Regions from separate parts of the Ochrobactrum sp. AP1BH01-1 genome, predicted to be linked through region 2. Evidence: riboswitches for the same ligand, from Rfam matches in the RefSeq annotation. Region 2 holds a riboswitch; the other holds the start of a gene.
The links. Region 2 has a riboswitch for cobalamin ahead of J9800_RS08110 (CbtB domain-containing protein). Riboswitches for the same ligand answer to the same signal wherever they lie in the genome.

Region 1: it holds a riboswitch for cobalamin, as region 2 does, so the genes downstream of both, J9800_RS03310 (ABC transporter substrate-binding protein) here and J9800_RS08110 (CbtB domain-containing protein) in region 2, are expected to answer to the same signal.

What each region holds. Positions count from the first base shown of each region.
Region 1 covers NZ_JAGPOU010000001.1:733,341-742,760, forward strand. Annotated here, with positions in the region: gene J9800_RS03305 (FecCD family ABC transporter permease) at 1-1,028, opposite strand, end outside; gene J9800_RS03310 (ABC transporter substrate-binding protein) at 1,025-2,053, opposite strand; cobalamin riboswitch at 2,236-2,469, opposite strand; gene J9800_RS03315 (Bug family tripartite tricarboxylate transporter substrate binding protein) at 2,688-3,638, shown strand; gene J9800_RS03320 (tripartite tricarboxylate transporter TctB family protein) at 3,635-4,132, shown strand; gene J9800_RS03325 (tripartite tricarboxylate transporter permease) at 4,148-5,692, shown strand; gene J9800_RS03330 (hypothetical protein) at 5,755-5,913, opposite strand; gene J9800_RS03335 (HP1242/YdcH family protein) at 6,108-6,347, shown strand; gene J9800_RS03340 (MgtC/SapB family protein) at 6,384-6,899, opposite strand; gene J9800_RS03345 (hypothetical protein) at 6,954-7,166, opposite strand; gene J9800_RS03350 (cytochrome B6) at 7,457-8,854, shown strand; gene J9800_RS03355 (DUF4142 domain-containing protein) at 8,943-9,420, shown strand, end outside.
Region 2 covers NZ_JAGPOU010000002.1:552,592-562,011, forward strand. Annotated here, with positions in the region: gene J9800_RS08080 (EamA family transporter) at 1-51, opposite strand, end outside; gene cobO (cob(I)yrinic acid a,c-diamide adenosyltransferase) at 114-752, opposite strand; gene cobN (cobaltochelatase subunit CobN) at 745-4,524, opposite strand; gene cobW (cobalamin biosynthesis protein CobW) at 4,524-5,576, opposite strand; gene cobU (bifunctional adenosylcobinamide kinase/adenosylcobinamide-phosphate guanylyltransferase) at 5,581-6,102, opposite strand; gene J9800_RS08105 (CbtA family protein) at 6,108-6,821, opposite strand; gene J9800_RS08110 (CbtB domain-containing protein) at 7,013-7,201, opposite strand; cobalamin riboswitch at 7,253-7,490, opposite strand; gene J9800_RS08115 (phosphatase PAP2 family protein) at 7,517-8,239, opposite strand; gene J9800_RS08120 (cobyric acid synthase) at 8,436-9,420, opposite strand, start outside.

The DNA of each region.
Region 1 (9,420 bases), on a different contig from region 2:
AGCAGGGCAAAGGCGGGCGCGCCAAACAAAGCCGTGATGACGCCGATCGGCAGGACCTGCCCCGGAATGATGATGCGCGACAGGATATCGGCGACGATCATGAAGATTGCACCAATCAGGGCCGCCGCAGGCAGCAGCCTGCCGTGACGCACCCCGACCACCATTCGCGCTGCGTGGGGAATGACAAGCCCGATGAAACCGACGGAGCCCACGATGGAAACCATCACAGCCGTCATCATGGCGCTGACACCAATCAGCACGGCATAGACGCGACGCACCGGTATGCCGAGCGAAGCAGCGGATTCCGTTCCGAAGGTAAAAGCGTCGAGGGCGCGCGCATGCCACAGGCAAACGACAAGACCGACGAGGCACGCTGGCAGCGCAAGCGCCGCGTCGGGCCAGCGCACGCCGGAAAGGTTGCCCAGGAGCCAGAACATGATACCGCGGGCCTGTTCCGCATTTGCAGCCTTGGTGACGATGAATGACGTCAGCGCATTGAAAAGCTGCGAACCGGCAATACCGGCAAGGATGATCGCGCTGCTGCCTCGCCCTGCCCTCAGCGCCAGCAGTGACACAAGGCAGAAAGCGACGATGGCGCCGATGAACGCGCCCAGCGAAAGCGTCAGCACGCCAGCGCCGATGCCGAGAATGGCCACACCGACAGCCCCCGTCGAAGCACCTGCGGAAATGCCCAGAATATACGGATCGGCCAGCGAATTGCGCAGCAGCGACTGCAGGATAACGCCGGATATTGCCAGCGACGCGCCGCAACATGCGGCAATGACGGCGCGGCTCAGGCGATAGCTCCACACGATCCCCTCATCAATGGGTTCGAGCGGGTATCCGGCGTTCCAAATCCGGTTGGCTACAGTCTTCGCCACCACGTCGAGCGGTATCGCCGTTTCACCTATCGCGGCCCCAAGCCAAAGGGCGAGAAGAAGCAGGGCAAGCGAAAGGGTCAGGAAAAGCGCGCCGGAGCGTGTTTTTCTCTTCTGGCGGAAGCCTGTTATCGCTACCCGCACCGTCACTTGTTCAGGTCCGAGGCGGCAATATCGGCGGCAAGCGTTTCGATGCCTTCGACTACGCGAAGCGAAGTGCTCATCGACTGTGCATCCATGTCGAAGACATGCCTGTCCTTCACCGCAGGCATCAGCTTCGTGACAGCATCATTGTCAAGAAACTGGTGCTTGACGGCAATGTCGTCAGCCGGATAACGGCGGCGATCCAGCTTTGCGGCAACGATCATCGACGGGTTCGACTTCGCAATCGTTTCCCAGCCGACCGTCGGCCATTCTTCTTCGCTGTCGATGACATTCTTGATGCCGAGGGCCGAAAGAATATAGGCTGGCGCACCGAACTTGCCCGCCACATAAGGATCGGCGTCGACCTGTGCACTGGAGAACCAGACGACGGCGGAAAGATTTTCGTCCCTGGATGCAATTTTCTCTCGGGCCGCGATCTCGCGGGCTTTCAGGTCAGCGACAAGCTTTTCGCCACGGTCCTGCACATTGAAGATTTCAGCCAGTTCAGTGATTTCCCGATAGACAATGTCCATTGTAAACGCCGCAGTGCGAACGCCATCGCCACCGCCGGAATTGTCCTTGCCGACGCAATCGGAGGGCGACGTGTAGGCCGGAATGCCAAGCTCCTCGAACTGTTCCGGCTTCGCCACAATACCCGTCGGGCCGACATGCCACTGGAAATCCGCCGTCACGATATCCGGCTTTTCGGCCAGAATGCTTTCAAAGCTCGGATCGTTGTCAGCAAGCCGCTTTACCTTGGCGTTCACGTCTTCAAATCCTTTGAGAACGGGACCGAACCACACCGCTGTGCCGACGACCTTGTCACCCAATCCAAGGCTGTAGAGAATTTCTGCGCTGCTCTGGCCGACAGCAACCGCGCGGGCGGGTGCGCGCTTGAACGTCACCTCGCGACCGCAATTCTTCAATGTCAGCGGATATTGCGTTTCCGCTGCCTGTGCAGCCGGACCGCCTGCAAGGAATACGAGCGCGCAGAAGGAGGCACGAAACGGCATTTTGCCGAAAATCTTCATAGGAATCCCCGAAAATGATAAGAGAAACGAGCCCTGTCAGGCGACGGACAAAATCCGGCACGAAAGACGGACAGGCATATCCGGGGGCATGTCGAAATCATGCGATGACGATGGGAGAAAGCGTCCTGCGACGCGAAAAACTGTCATAACCGGCTCCTGCTCCGGGCATCCCCGCCCGTGACAATGGACAACACTAGACGGCAGGTCTCCTGGCTCGCGAATATCTGCTGTCCATCTGCCTTCCCGCGCTTCTTCGGCGCAGTGGCATGACGCTTTGAACGTCACGAGGATGAACGGCAATCCGCTTACAGTTGCGGGGGCAGCCACGGTCTTGGCCCCTTTTCGGGTCGTCCTCACCGTGTTCCCTATTAATCCCCTTCGCTCTCGGTCGGGGAACCGTCGTTATACTATTACGTCGCCGCATCGCCGCAGTCAAGCGCATCTGGGGCGCTGTTTCGGCTTGGAAATTCAGGCGATTCGAAATCGCGTCACCTAAATTGCGGCCAAACTATTGTCGCATATGCTGGCCTATTGAATTTGTTTTTGGCAATATCCATGTAGACAACTCCCGCTAGAGGAGCGGGACTTGGGGAGGGCCGCCGCAGGGCGGCAATACATTCCGTTGGGAGGACATATGCGTAGATTTATTCTGGCCCTGACGTCGGTAGCGGCGTTGGCTATGGCAGGCTCTGCTTCGGCAGAAGACTACAAGGTGCTTGCACCCGCGGCTCCAGGCGGCGGCTGGGACCAGACGGCGCGCACGATGCAGAGCGTGCTTCAGGACGAAAAGATTTCCGGCAGTGTACAGGTCATCAACGTTCCGGGTGCAGGCGGCACCATCGGTCTCGCGCAGTTCGTGAACCAGAACAAGGGCGATCCGAGCCAGCTCATCGTCGGCGGCTATGTCATGGTCGGCGCGATCCTGACCAACAAATCGCCAGTTACGCTTGATGAGATCACGCCGATTGCACGCCTTACCGGCGAGTATGAAGCCATCGTCGTTCCGGCTTCTTCCGACATTCAGAACCTTGGCGACCTTGCAGCAAAGCTGAAAGCTGATCCAGGCTCCGTTTCCTGGGGCGGCGGCTCCGCTGGCGGCACCGATCACATCACCGCAGGCCTTTTTGCCAAGGCGGCAGGCGTCGATCCGACCAAGGTCAATTACATTGCCTTCTCCGGCGGCGGCGAAGCCCTTGCGGCCATTCTCGGCAATCAGGTGACTGTCGGCATTTCCGGCTATGGCGAATTTGAACCCCAGATCAAGGCCGGCACGCTGCGCATCATCGGCATTTCGAGCGACGAGCGCGTGGAAGGCATCGACGCCCCCACCTTCAAGGAAGGCGGCGTGGACGTTTCGATCCAGAACTGGCGCATGGTCGGCGCGGCTCCCGGCATCACTGCCGAACAGGAAGCCGCCATCAATGCCGATATCGAGAAGTTGGTGAAGTCGGAATCCTGGCAGAAGGCTCTCAAGGACAAGGGTTGGGCAGATACCTATCTCGCCGGTCCGGCGTTCAAGGAGCAGCTTGCCAAGGACGTTGCTGCGACTGAAACCATCCTCAAGGAAATCGGCCTCGTCAAATGACAGGATCAGAACCGCAGGAAGAGCGCCGCCCGGAAGGGGCGGCGCCAGATTTCGCCGCGCTCGTCATCGCTCTCGTTCTTGCAGCTGTCGCCATCGCCATTGCCTGGTCGACAACCTATGGCAACGACGTGACGAGCTACTCGCCGGTCGGCCCGAAAACCGTTCCCTATGTCGTCGCAGCCGGATTATTCGGCCTTGCCATCTGGACCATGTTCGAGGCGCTTCGCGGTGATTTTCCCGAGCGTGAGCATCAGGAAGTCGCCCCGATGGCATGGATCGTCGGCGGTCTGGCCATCCAGATGCTGACGATGAAGACCGTTGGCTTTTCCCTGTCCACGGGCCTGCTCTTTGCGGCAACAGCACGCGGCTTCGGCTATCGCAAATTCTGGATCAGCATTCCCGTCGGCATCATCTTCGCCTTTGTGATCTGGTTCATCTTTGCGCGCGGCCTGCAGCTGTCACTGCCGTCTGGCTGGCTTGAACGTTTCGTCTAACGGCGAGGGTATATCATGGATACTGTCGCACTTCTCGCCAACGGACTGCTGGTGGCGCTGGAGCCATCAAACCTCCTTTATGCGCTTATCGGCGTCACGCTCGGCACAGCCGTTGGCGTGCTGCCTGGCATTGGCCCGGCACTCACCGTCGCGCTCCTTCTGCCGGTCACCTACAAGCTCGATCCCTCCGGCTCCCTCATCATGTTTGCGGGCATCTATTACGGCGGCATGTATGGCGGCTCGACCACATCCATCCTGCTTAATACGCCGGGAGAAAGCGCCTCCATCGTCACCGCATTGGAGGGCAACAAGATGGCCCGCGCCGGGCGCGGCGGGCCAGCACTGGCCACGGCTGCTATCGGCTCGTTCATTGCGGGCCTGATCGCCACTCTGGCTCTTGCCTTCGTGGCGCCTTGGGTCGTGAAATTTGCCCTGTCCTTCGGACCGTCCGAATATTTCGCGCTGATGCTTTTGGCCTTCATGACGGTCTCTGCCGCATTTGGCGATTCCACTCTACGCGGCCTGACATCCCTGTTCATCGGCCTCGCGCTCGGACTGATCGGTATCGACCAGTTGACGGGTCAGGCACGTCTCGTCATGGGGACACCAAACCTGCTCGACGGCATCAATGTCACGACACTGGCGGTCGCGCTGTTTGCCATTGGGGAAACGCTGGCTGTCGTATCGAAAAAACTCCGGCCCGAAGATGAAGTCATCGCCGTCAAGGGTTCCGTCTGGATGACGAAGAACGACTGGAAACGCTCCTGGATGCCATGGCTGCGTGGCACCGCCATCGGCTTTCCGATCGGAGCGATGCCGGCAGGCGGCGCGGATGTGTCGAGCTTCCTTTCTTATTCGGCGGAACGGCAGTTCTCGAAACATCCCGAGGAATTCGGCAAAGGCGCCATCGAAGGCGTTGCGGGACCGGAGGCGGCTAACAATGCCTCGGCCGCAGGTACGCTCGTCCCGCTTCTGACGCTCGGCCTGCCAACCACAGCGACAGCGGCTATCATGCTTGCCGGTTTCCAGCAGTTCGGCCTGCAGCCCGGCCCGCTCCTGTTCGTGACCAATGCCACGCTGGTATGGGGTCTGGTGGCGAGCCTTCTCGTCGCCAATCTGATGCTGCTGATCCTGAACCTGCCGCTGATCGGCCTGTGGGTGAAGATGCTTACCATCCCGCGCCACTGGCTTTATGCGGGCATTCTGGTTTTCGCCACGCTTGGAACCATCGGTGCGAATGCCTCCACCTCGATGCTATTCGGCCTGCCGGTCTCATTCGAACTTGGCCTGCTTCTGGCATTCGGTGTGCTGGGCTATGTGCTGCGGCGCTTTTCCTACCCCATCGCGCCGGTCGTCGTTGGTCTCATCCTCGGACCGATGGCTGAAAAAAGCCTGCGTCAGGCTTTGCAGATCAGCCAGGGAAACCCGATGACTCTGGTCCATTCCTGGGTATCGATTGTGCTGATCGCACTGGCAATTGCCGCAGTCGTTGTCCCCATGATCATGCGCCAGCGCGGCAAAGGCGAATTGCTGAGCCAGATGGCGACAGACGAAGACTAAAAACAAAAGCCCCGGAAATCCGGGGCTTTTTTACTCAGATACACATACGCTTACTTGATTGCTCAACCCTGAATACGACGGAACTGGTCAACGTCGATGCCAAGCGTCTCAAGGTCCTGGGCAGTAGGCTTCTGACCAGCGCGCACAGCAGCAGAAGCACGAACGGCGCTACCGAATTGCGCGAATGCACGACCGAAACGATTATTGAAGCGGGTAAACATTTTTCTCTCCATCACGGACGCTCTCGTTGGTCCGTGCCCATGAAATGGGGATCGCTCTGCCGACTTAGAAGATCGGCATTTGCATGCCAGCCATGCAATCGCGGCATATTCGGTTTCGTTCATCTTGATTGCAATCAATGCTGTTTGCCCGCTGGCTTGCCAAGCTCATTTCAGCCAAAGGAAGGAGCCTTAGAATGTCGAATACCCCCCATACACTCGGTGAAGAGTTTCCCGGTCAGCTCGACGCCATTCATGCCCTGAAGGCAAAAAACGCCCGTTTTGCCCAAATTCTGGAAGAATATGATTCCATCAATGACCGCATCCATAGGGCCGAAACCAAGATAGAGCCGGTAAGCCAGGAAGAGGAAACCAACCTGCGCAAGCAAAGGCTTGCCTTGAAGGACAGCATTGCTGAGGCACTTGCCGAAGCCTGATCTGTCGTTGAGCGTGCCAGACGGCCCGGCAACCGCTCAAGAGGGTTTGTCCCCGATTTTGCGGTGGAGTTTACTGTTGTCCGGGCCGACGGAGTTTTCCATCTTTCCCACCACGATCAGAACGGCGACGGCGATGAACGTCGCCATGATCGCGATATGCCAGAGGCCGAGACCGCTGGCGAGACCAACCGATGCAGCGAGCCACATGCCCGCGCCGGTCGTGATACCCGTTATTTTTCCACGCGCGAAAATGATGAAACCAGCTGCCAGAAAGGCGACGCCGCTGGTGATCGCCTCCACGAGCCGCGAAGGGTCCATCCGGATATTCTGATCATTGAATACCGGGACATTGACCAGTTCCAACGAGACGATGGTAAAGGTGGCGGATGCGAGGCAGACCAGCATATGCGTCTTAAGCCCGGCCGGTCGCCTGCGCCATTCGCGCTCCAGACCGATGATGGACCCAAGCACCGTTGCCAGCAGCATCCGCGCAAGAACCACCGGCGAACTGATTACATTGTCGTGCGTGAATTCAGCCCAGAATTGTTCCATGCCCGATAACGGGCATGGTGGGGTTTGGTTCCGCTATGAAAGTTCGCTGGCGGCTCACTTCGCCGAAGCCGGAGGAACTGTTTCAGTCGTGGCGGGCGGCAGGGAATTTTCGCCGTTTGGCGTGTTCTCATCGGGAGAAATGACGGCGCCGTAGATCTCAACGAGCACCCATACCGCGAGTGCTGCCACGATACTCACCAGCAGTACCATGAGAACCGGCTTGCCTTCGCGCCCTTGCCTTGCCTCAGTCGGGTTGACCTGTTTCATGGATCAAATCCTCCTGTTGGTTACAGCGGCAAAATCGCCGCTATAGACCTAATGGAAGGATGGAAAATTGGTTCCAACTATAATGAAGCGCCTTGCAGGACTTTGCCGTCCATTGGTTTGCGCGATTAGCCAGATCGCCGAACCAGCGCGTCTTCAAGCCCGGATTACCTGACGCCGGGCCGAAAGATTGAGCTTAACGCGCGCGCACCCGTTCGGTGAAAACATGCCTTTGAGCGGGAACAATCTGCCTTCAATGCAGTTGAGTTGCGGTGCGCAGAGGGAGAGCTGTCATGCTGGGAAGTAGTTTTCGACACCTCGTTAAAACAATCGTCATTCTTTTGCCTGGCAGTCTGGCGCAGGCCGACCCACTTCCTCCAGATCTCACCTACCGCCCCCTGCCCGTTCAGCCTTTTTCGGCGGTGAGAGAACAAGATCAAAAGCAAAAACCTACCGTCATGGAGCAGCAGAAAGAGCTGCTTGAACGGCGGTATGATCTCCGCGATCAGCCTTCAGCCGATACGATGATGTCAGGTGAACGAAAAGCCGTTCAGGAAGGCGTGCGCGTAAAGCTTCCCGAAGGAATGAGCTGGGAAAAGCTCGGTCAGATGAAACCGGAGGAAATCAAGTCAAAGGGACTGCTGCCCGAAGGTTTTCTGCCGCTCCCCCACGTAAAACAGGCCGCGGGCGGACAGGTTTTTCCTCAGCTGCAGATCGACGTCATCCAGCAGGACGAAAAGCGGGATTTGAAGCGGTTCGATGTCGAATTCGATCTTCCCGATCATCTGACGCCAGAATTTCCCCCGCCAATTTTCTTGACCACTCATCCTGAACTCGGCGATGTCTCGCGTGGCGACGTCCTGACGATCAAAAATTTCTATGAATATATGAACGGGATTGTCACACCGGTGCAAATGGAGGGCCTTCGGCTTTTGCTGACGCCCTTCCCGCAGGAGGAATTCAATCAAACGGAAGACCGCAAGGTAGCCGACCCCAGCATGGGCGTGGCCTGCCTCGACTGTCATACGAACTTTCATACCAATGGGGCCTTTCATCAAACCCCGGATGTGCGCCCTCAGGCTAGTCGTTTCAGGCTCGATACGACAAGTCTGCGCGGCATGTTCAATCAACAGATACATGGTTCAAAACGGTCGTTGCGCTCGATCGAGGATTTTACCGAGTTCGAACAGCGAACGGCTTATTTCAACGGCGATCATGTCAGTGCGACACGCAAGGGTGTTCATCTCCCGGACAGGCCCAATCAAGTAGCGATGATGGCGCAAATGCAGAACATCATCGACTTTCCTCCTGCGCCGAAACTGGATACTTTCGGCAAACTCGACCCTGAAAAAGCAAGCCCGTTGGAACTGAAGGGAGAGCAAGTGTTTTTGGGCAAGGGCCGCTGCGCCGAATGTCATATGCCGCAAACTTCGTTCCTCGACAACAACATGCACGATCTGAAGCTCGAGCGGTTTTACACGCCGGGAAAATCGTACAACGGAATGGTCACTCTGCCGGACGGGCCGATCAAGACTTTCACACTCCGGGGCATCAAGGACTCTCCACCGTACCTGCACGACGGACGTTTGTTGACGCTCGACGACACAGTTGAGTTTTTCAACCTCGTCCTGGGAACCAAACTGGCGACAGACGAAAAAGAGGCGCTCGTCGCCTATCTTCGAACGCTTTAGGAGAACGACAATGTTGGCCCGTATCTCGCTTGCATTGCTACTCGGGACGGCAAGCCTTGCTTCTGCGCAAGCTCCCAATCCAGGCTTCGTGTCGCCGGATACCAATATCAACCAAAGCGGACTGCCCGCCCCTTCCCAGACCAACAATACCGACAAGCTCTTCCTTCAATTGGCACTTGCGGGAAACTCGACTGAACTTTCTTTGGCCGAAAAGGCCGAAACATATGCCGATAGCGACACCTTGAAAGCCTTTTTGAAACGGATCCAGAATGACCATGGTCCGATGGCTGACAAACTGAAAGCGCTCGCCGATGCTGTCAAACTGCCTCCCGCCGCAGTCCCGCCTGCGCTACCGCCTGTCGATAACGAAGCTGCATATTGGCAAAGCCAGATTACAGATCACCAGAAAATGGTTCAGCTTCTTTCGTGGGAAATAGGTTCGGGCGAGTATGTCGAACTGCAAGACTATGCTCGCGAGATTTTGCCTGTTGTCCTGCAGCATCTTGATCAGGCTCGTGAGGGACAGCGGCAATTTCTGGAACAGCAAAAAGGGATGAATGAAGGAA
Region 2 (9,420 bases):
AGCGGCAAACACTGCCGACATCAGCGCCCAGAACTGCCAGCTATCCAACATTGAAACATTTCCAGCAAAAGTGTGAAACGGTTTTACGCAGGATAATGCGCAAAAAGAAAAAACTAGAACTCGATGCCCTTCTGCGCCTTCACGCCGGAGCGGAACGGATGCTTTATCATCTCCATCTCCGTCACAAGATCCGCCGCTTCAATCAACTCGTCCTTGGCATTGCGGCCAGTGATGATGACATGCTTCATCTCCGGCTTGGCCTTTAGAACTTCGATCACTTCCTCGACCGGCAGATAATCATAGCGAAGCACGATGTTCAGCTCGTCACAGAGCACCATATCGTAGCTTTCATCCATTATCAGCGCCTTGGCTTGCTCCCACGCGCCCCGCGCCATGGCGATATCACGCGTGCGATCCTGTGTTTCCCAGGTAAAGCCTTCGCCCAGCGCTGAGATCGTCACCTGTTCTGGAAATTTTTCAAGTACCCAGCGCTCACCCGTATCCCACGAGCCTTTGACAAACTGCACCACACCGATCTTCATCCCGTGGCCGAGCGCCCGGAAAACCATCCCGAAACCGGCGGTCGATTTGCCCTTGCCCTTGCCGGTATGGACGATCACCAGCCCTTTTTCCTCGGTCTTGGTTGCTTGTATCTTGTCGCGAGCAGCCTTCTTCTTGCGCATCTTATCCGCATGGCGGGCGTTCAGTTCCTCTTCCGTCATGGACAGAAGTTTTGCAGATTTTTCAGCCATTTGTTCTCATTCCCGGATTCAAAGTCGCAAGTTGTTCCAGTTCGAACCGCGCCGAATTGGAACGCGGTGTCCAGAAGCCCCGCCCAATGGCGTCGTTCAGCTTCGCCGCAGTCTCGGCAAGTGCAGCGGGGTTCTTTTCGGCCATGAAGTCGTGCACCGTCTTGTCAGCAATATAAGCCTGATAGACCGCCTCGAAGTGATGATTTCCAACCTTGCCGGTGGTCGCCGCAAAGGCAAACAGATAGTCGACCGTTGCCGCAATCTCCGCCGCACCTTTGTAGCCGTGACGCATGACGCCCGCGATCCACTTCGGATTGGCTGCGCGCCCGCGCACGACGCGTGAAAGTTCTTCTTCCAGCGCCCTGATCACCGGCTTTTCCGGCCGGGAATGATCGTTGTGATAGACCGCGGGCATTGCACCGCTCAGGCTTTCAACGGTCGCCGCCATCCCACCTTCAAACTGGTAGTAATCATCGCTATCGAGAAGGTCGTGCTCGCGATTGTCCTGATTCTGCACCACGGCCTGAACAGACCGAAGCCGTTCTTCAAGAAGACCGCGCTCGGCCTGACCTTCCTCACCGGTACCATAGGCGTAACCGCCCCAGACAAGCCAGGCTTCCGCCAGATCGTTGCGTCCCGTCCATCCGTTCTCGTCGATCAGCGCCTGCAAACCCGCTCCATAGGCGCCGGGTTTCGATCCGAAAACGCGATAGCCTGCACGGCGCTGCGCGGTCTTTTCGTCTGCCCCTTCTGCCGCAAGACGCGCCTGCTCGATCCGCATACGCGCTGCGATTGGATTATCCTCAGCATCCTCATTGAGAGCGCCAACTGCACGCACAGCCTTGTCGAACAGCGCAATCTGTTCCGGAAACGCATCGCGGAAGAAACCGGAAATGCGCAATGTTACATCGACGCGTGGACGGCCAAGCTTTGCAATAGGAATAATTTCGTATCCGGTGACGCGACGTGATGCCATATCCCAGACCGGCTTGACACCGATCAGCGCCAAGGCCTGCGCAACGTCATCGCCGCCGGTGCGCATATTCGACGTGCCCCATGCGGTCAGGCCGAAAGACGTCGGCCATTCACCATGGTCCTGCGTGTAACGAGTGATCAGGAGTTCCGCCGATTTGCGTCCAAGTTCCCATGCTGCAGGCGTGGGGACAGCGCGACTGTCGGTAGAGAAAAAATTGCGACCGGTTGGCAGTACATCGGGGCGACCCCGCGTCGGTGCGCCGGAGGGTCCAGGCGGCACAAACCGCCCGCCAAGTGCCGCAAGAAAACCATCTATCTCCGAAGGCCCGCAGGAAACCACCATGGGGCGCAGATGTTCTTCTATGGATTGGAGCACCGCCCGCGTCTGCGGCCAGTCTTCCGGGCAGTCCCTTTCGCCTGCGACAAAACTCGCCGCCAGCAGTTCGATACGTTCCACCGTATCGCCTGCAATGCGCCATATTGCAGGGCTGGCAGCAAGCAACAGTTCCGGTTTGGGGCCGGTCCATGCCTCTGCCATATTGCAGTCGAGCGGGTCGAATGAAACACCAAGCCCTGAATCCGCAGCGATTGCACGCTGAAGACTTTGATCACCCGGCGCACCGCCAAGCGAAACCGGAATACCACGCGGCACACGGGCCAGCGCGACAAGAAGATCGGTCAGCAGCCTGCCTTCAGGCGCAAGCCCGAAAATATGCAGCCCGTCGCGTATCTGCATTTCCTTGAGATCGCAAAGATAGGCGTCGAGCTTTTGCAGTGCCATGTCTTCGTCATCATGGTCGTGAATGCCCGCATCGCGATCAAGCCCTATGTCGCGCACAAGATCGAGTATCTGTCCTTTCAGCTTCAGCAGCCGGCGAGGATCGACACCGGAAGCCTCGTAATATTCATCCACCAGCGCTTCCAGATCTTTCAGCGGCCCATAACTTTCGGCGCGTGTCAGTGGCGGCGTCAGATGATCGATAATAACCGCGCTAGCACGACGCTTGGCCTGCGTGCCTTCACCGGGATCGTTCACGATGAAAGGATAAATATGCGGCATGGGACCGAACATCGCTTCGGGATAGCAGTTTTCGGACAGAGCGAGCGCCTTTCCCGGCAGCCATTCCAGATTTCCATGCTTGCCCATATGTACAATTGCGTCGATGCCTGCGACCTCGCGCAGAAAGGCATAGAAAGCAATATAGCCGTGTGGCGGCACCAGATCAGGCGAGTGATAAGTTTCTTTCGGATCGATATTATAGCCGCGTGCAGGCTGAATACCGACGAAGGTTTCACCCAACCGCATCAACGGCAGGGCAAAGGCCGAGAGTTCCTCCGCAAAATAAGGATCGTTTTCCGGCACACCCCAGCGGCCATCAATTTCCCTCTGAATCACGGTGGGAAGTCTTTTGAAGAAAGCCTTGTATTGATTCAGCGAAATCGTTTCGCGTATTTCGCGCCCGTCGCGGGCAGCATTGGTCGGACCTGTCATCAAACTGCGCATGAGCGCATCACTATTGGCCGGAACCTCCCCCACCTGATAGTTATGCGTCGCCATAGCGCGCAGCACTTCGACCGTTCCGGCAGGTGTGTCGAGGCCAACGCCATTGCCAAGCCGCCCGTCGCGGTTTGGATAATTCGCAAGGATAAGCGCCACACGCCTTTCTTCGGGCGGTTTCCGCCGCAACCGCACCCAGTTTGCAGCGAGCTGCGCCACAAAATCCACGCGGTTTTCATGCGGCTCGTGGGTAACGATATTCGCTTCCACTGCCGTGTCGAACTGTTTTGCGGACTTGAATGAAACCGCGCGTGAAAGCACACGTCCGTCCACTTCAGGCAAGGCGACATTCATCGCCAGATCGCGTGCCAGCAAGCCCTGCTGCGAGCTTTCCCAAACTGCCTTCGGTGTACCGGAAAAGATGACTTGCAGCACCATATTGCCGCGCTTGTCGAGCACAGTCGGCTTGCGCTCGGCACCCGGCGAGGAAATCGCAAATCCGGTAGCGTTCAGCACAATATCTGGCGGACAGTCCTCAAACAGACCGTCGACAACGGCTGCGGACAATCGATCCTTGAGGCTCGAAACGAATATCGGAAGCGGATTGAGACCCTTTGCCTGCAACGATGCGATCAGCGCATCGACGGGCTGGGTCTGCCCGCTTTGCACCAGCGCCCGGTAAAAAATGATGCCTGCGACAGGTGCGGAAACATCGCCCCAGTGCGTCCTGATGCTGTCAAGCGACGAAGCATGCTCTCCCGGCCACCACAGACCAGCCTTAAGCAGAGGTGCTGCACTTTCCGGCTTCTCGGAACCTGCGATCAGCGCAGCGCAATAGCGAAGGAATGCACCTGTATTCGCCGCTCCGCCTTCGATCAGATACTGCCAGAGTTCATTTCGTTCTTGAGCGGAAACTGTCGAAAACCGATCCAGCCCATGGTCCGGTTTGTCGTCCCCCGGCAATACGGCAATCTTGATACCGTGATTGATAGCACAGGCATGGAGTGCCTCCAGCCCGTAAGGCCAGTATGTTTCGCCGCCTATAATGCGCACGACGATTAGGCTGGCATACTTGGCTGTCCGTTCCACATAAGCGTCCACCGACATGGGATGGGTGAGGCTCAGGAAGTTCGCCAGCCGCAAACTTGGCAAGTCCGGCGCAAGCCGGTGCGCCTGTGCCAGACTGGCCAGTTCGGTATCGGCGGCGGAAAGGAACAATATCTTTCCCGGCGTCTGGCCGAGATCGACGGCCTCATGGCCGTCGCTGATTGTTCCTTTCTGGGCAAGAAGAAGATGCATTACGAAACGGCGTCTTTCACTGCCTTGGCGATGGCTGCTTCATCGATGTCATGCAGCCCGATCACAACCAGCCGCGTGGAGCGCGTTTCATCCTTGTCCCATGGACGGTCGAAATAATGTTCGATGCGCGGACCGACTGCCTGTACGACCAGACGCATCGGCTTGCCCGGCACATCGACAAAGCCCTTCAGACGAAGAATGTCATGTTCCGCTATGACCGTCTTCAGCTTTTCGGCGAACAGCTTGGGATGACCCACAGAGCCCGCTTCGACTACGAAGCTCTCGAACTCGTCATGATCGTGTTCGTGCCCGTCTGCATGATGGATTTCATGGTGAGACTTGCGGTTGGCGATGTCATCTTCAGTGCCGACACCGAGGCCGAGCAGAACATCGGTTCCAAGCTTGCCGAAGCTCGCAGGAACCATATTCACCCGTCGCGGAGAACGCGCGGCTACATCGGCTTTCACACCATCAAGCCTCGAAGCATCGATCAGATCAGCTTTGTTGAGAACGATAAGGTCGGCTGCATGAATCTGATCCTCAAAAAGTTCTTCCAAGGGGCTTTCATGATCAAGGGATTCGTCCGCTGCCCGCTGCGCATCAACCTTGTCGTGATCATCGGCAAAACGGCCTTCTGCGACGGCAGCCGCGTCAATCACCGTCACCACGCCATCGACCGTCACCTGCGTCTTGATTTCGGGCCAGTTGAATGCCGCGACCAGCGGCTGCGGCAACGCCAGACCGGAAGTCTCGATCACGATGTGATCGGGGCGATCAGCGCGATCGAGAAGCTTGGTCATGGTCGGGATGAAATCATCGGCAACGGTGCAGCAGATGCAGCCATTGTTGAGCTCGATCACATCTTCTTCGCGGCAGGTCTCAATCCCGCAACCTTTCAGAATGCCACCATCAACACCGAGATCGCCAAATTCATTGATGATCAACGCAATGCGTTTTCCATTGGCGTTTTCCAGCAGGTTGCGGATCATCGTCGTTTTGCCAGATCCAAGAAAACCCGTAATGACGGTCGCGGGAATTTTCTGTCCCTGCATCGATTTATCCCTTCATCTTGAGCGGCAGCCCTGCCGCCATGAAATAAACTTCATCCGCAACCGCGGCCACTGCCTGATGCAGAAAGCCCGCATGATCGCGAAATTCCCGTGCCATGCGATTTTCGGGCACGATCCCAAGTCCAACTTCGTTCGAAACGAATACCACAGGTCCGGCAAGGTCCGGCAGCATGGCGGCAAGCCTTGCCGTCTCCGCACCTATATCGCGTTCGGCCATCATCAGGTTGGTCAGCCACAGGGTCAAACAATCCACCAGCACGAACCGATCCTCGGCAGCATGCAGTGTGAGTGCGCCGACCAGATCAAGCGGCTCCTCTATGGTTTGCCACTCAGGACCACGCCGCTCCCGGTGAATGGCAATGCGGTTTTCCATTTCCGTGTCGAAGGCGCGTCCTGTTGCGAGATAAAGCGGCTTGAGCCCCGAGGACCCGACCATCCTCTCGGCATAAGACGACTTGCCCGAACGCGCTCCGCCAAGCACCAGAACCGATTTTCCCGGCGAAGTCATTTTCGTCACCCCTCAATCTCGGACGATGCATAGTGCTGGATGAACCAGCCGAGTGCGAGGCCGATCACTGCCCACATGAACAGGTTGGTCGCCAGCGATGCGACCGCATATTGCGACGCAAGCAGCGAGGGAATGGGAGACGAAATATCTTCTGGATGCGGTGCGCCATAGAGATGCGGCGCCACGATCAGCACCAGCCCCAACATCTTCGCCAAGATTTCCTGGCGCAGCACAACGAGATAGATACCGAGGCCGCTCAGCACCACGGCGGCAATCCACCAGAGCTGGCGTTCGGCCAGATCAGCGGCAGGCATTGCCGGCAATGCCGGCGACAACCCCAACGCGGGCAGAAATGCCACCGCGAAAAAGCCTGAAATGCCCCAATAAATGCCATTCTGCACCGTGATGCGACGCCCAAGAAGCAAGGCTACGCCGCCAAGCAGCAAGGCAAAACCGGCCCCGGCCACAAGATTGGCAAGAATCGTATTGCCCAGCCGCCCAAAAGGCAGTCCCGCCCCTTCTTCTTCAGCATCTGCGGCAGCGACACCATGATCGTGAGGCGCGGCTTCCGTCTCGCCATGGCGGTGGCCGCCGCCAGCCGCTTCGTAAGTTTCGGCCTGCAGGATCAAAGGCACTGTCTTCAGATACATGGCAGGCGTAACCAGCAGCCCGGCCAGAAGACCGGCGGCAAGCGTCGCCAACAAATAACGGATCAACATTTCTGTCCCTCAACAGCAATCTCGCGCCGATGGAGCGCATCCCGAAAAGTGTGAAAGGGTTTTCGGAACAAGATGCGCGTAAAAAAAACAAACAGATAGAGCACTTCCAATGATTCAATCAAAACAGGAAATGCTCCGGCCGTCCGCCATCGAGCCTTGCTCAACTTCAATTCCGAAAATAGGTCGCCTGCTCAATGGCAGGGGAAACCATAGGAATGACGCGTATCATGTGCCGAATCGTGCAGCGTATCGGAATGGGCAAGCCCAACACCGTAAATCAGAAAAGCGCCGAGAAGCAGTGAAACCACAGCTGTGCCCAGACGGGCAGCGAGCGGCATTGCGAGTATGCCTGAAACAGAATTCTGAGTACGTGCAGCCATGACAACCTCCGTGCAGGCAGCAGGGAAAAACCTCCCATGGGGTGCGGGCTCAATACCCTCACGCAACAGGCAGGTCTCCTGGCTCACGGGTCGCGGGGATTGAAGCTGCCTTCCCAGAAGCTTTTCTGCTTCCAGTGGTTACCGGTTGGCCGGTTTGCCTCATCCCTCTCCGCTCTACAGTCGCGGGGTCGGCTGCGATAAAGACGCCCGAATTGGGTCCGTCCGTCGCATTCCCTTTTTGGCATCGCCGGGATTCGTCCCGGCAAAAACCTGTTGCACGCCTTGGACATTAGGCTTTCGCCCCATCGGCGTCAATCAGCGAACATACAGCCGCTTTCGAAGTTTCTCACTTCTAGATCGCACCCAGCCATCAATCACATCGGCATGACGCACAACCCTGGGCCAGAGCCAAATCATAAGACCAATGATAAGTGTCCAGGTGATCATCACATCGGATAGGAAATGCGCGCCCATAAATACGCGGTTCAGCGATATCAGTGCAAGAATCGGAATAAAGATCACCGCTGCATTTAATCGAAAGCGTCCGGGTACAAGGATCAGGAGAGGCAGCATCGCAGCAGCTGCCGACGTTTCACCGGATGGAAATGAACAACCGTAATGACACATCCGGGCTAGTTGCCACGCCGGCGTAAAATCAGCTGAACCGCCAAACTCCACTATGTCCCTCGGTCGCGCCCGACCAATAAGAAGTTTCAGACTATTCACCAGCGCACCAGGACCGAGCACGTAGGTAAGTACGATGTAGACAACCTTATGCGGAGCAATGATTGAAAGTGGACGACGCCACAAAGCATAAAACGTCACAAGGATGACCATGAATACCAACAGGCACCACTGGCTGAGCCGGTGGAAATCTCGCAATGCAATCCAGTATGAATTATGAGAAATAAAAAAACTTCCTGATTGGAAAAAATATCGTGAAACAATCAAGTCAATTTGAGGGAAAATAATAAAAAAGCCATTGATAATCATAAAGGCATACAGGAAAGCCGCATGCTGCCTAAGTTCGTAAACCATAGATGCGTAATCGGGCGATTTAACAGTATTCAATAAACACCTATGAAATAAACATTTAAATAAAATTCAAATTATAAAAAATCCAGGAACTAATTTCCTCATAGTAGTATATTTTAATACAACCCAGAACGCAATATATTAATTTAAAACGAACAAAATTGGCACCAATACATCTAAATAGTAAAGTAGAATTTCCTCAAATACCGCAAAGTCCGAACAACGCGTCAATATTGAGGCACCGTTCCAACTCCCCGGCGAGTTCATCCAGCGCAGTCTCCACTCCAGCGCGATAACTCATCTGACCGCTTTTGATACCTAAACTGAGCAAAAATCTCCGGCGGAATTCGTCACCGCTGAATACACCATGAAGATAGGTTCCCATGATCCGCCCATCAGGCGAAATGGCCCCATCGTCATGCTCGCCAATACGGGCGAATGGCGTCAACATATCTGGGCCGGTCGTGCGACCGATGTGAATTTCGTAGCCTTCGAGCGGCGTATTGTGGAGAAGCGACGTGGCCTGCACATTACGAACCACTTTTTCGGCCTCCATCACCGTTTCAATATTGAGAAGCCCCAGACCATCGATATCGCGCGCATTCCCTTCGATACCGGCCGGATCGCTGATATGACGGCCAAGCATCTGGAACCCGCCACAGATACCCAACACATGGCCTCCCCGCTTCACATGAGCGAACAGTTCGCGGTCCCAGCCATTGTCCCGAAGTGCCTGCATGTCGGCTATCGTAGATTTGGTTCCCGGCAGCACGACAAGTCCTGCATCGCCAGGCAAACTGGCTCCCGGCGGCACCATGATCACTTCCACGTCCGGTTCGGCCTTCAGTGGATCAAGGTCATCGAAATTGGCGATGCGCGGCAGCATCGGCACTGCGACCACCAGCGGCTTCCTGTTCCCGCTGACAGCGCGTTCCAGAACAACCGAATCCTCAGCGGGCAAGCGGGATACCGCCTTCAGCCACGGGACCACGCCAAAGGAGCGCCAGCCGGTAAATTGGGTAATGGCGGCCAAACCGTCGTCAAAAAGGGAAATATCGCCCCGGAATTTGTTGATGAGAAACCCGCGAACCATGGCGCGGTCCTGCTCGGGAAGAATAGTGTGCGTGCCGACGACAGAAGCGATAACGCCCCCCCTGTCTATATCGCCCACGAGGACGACCGGA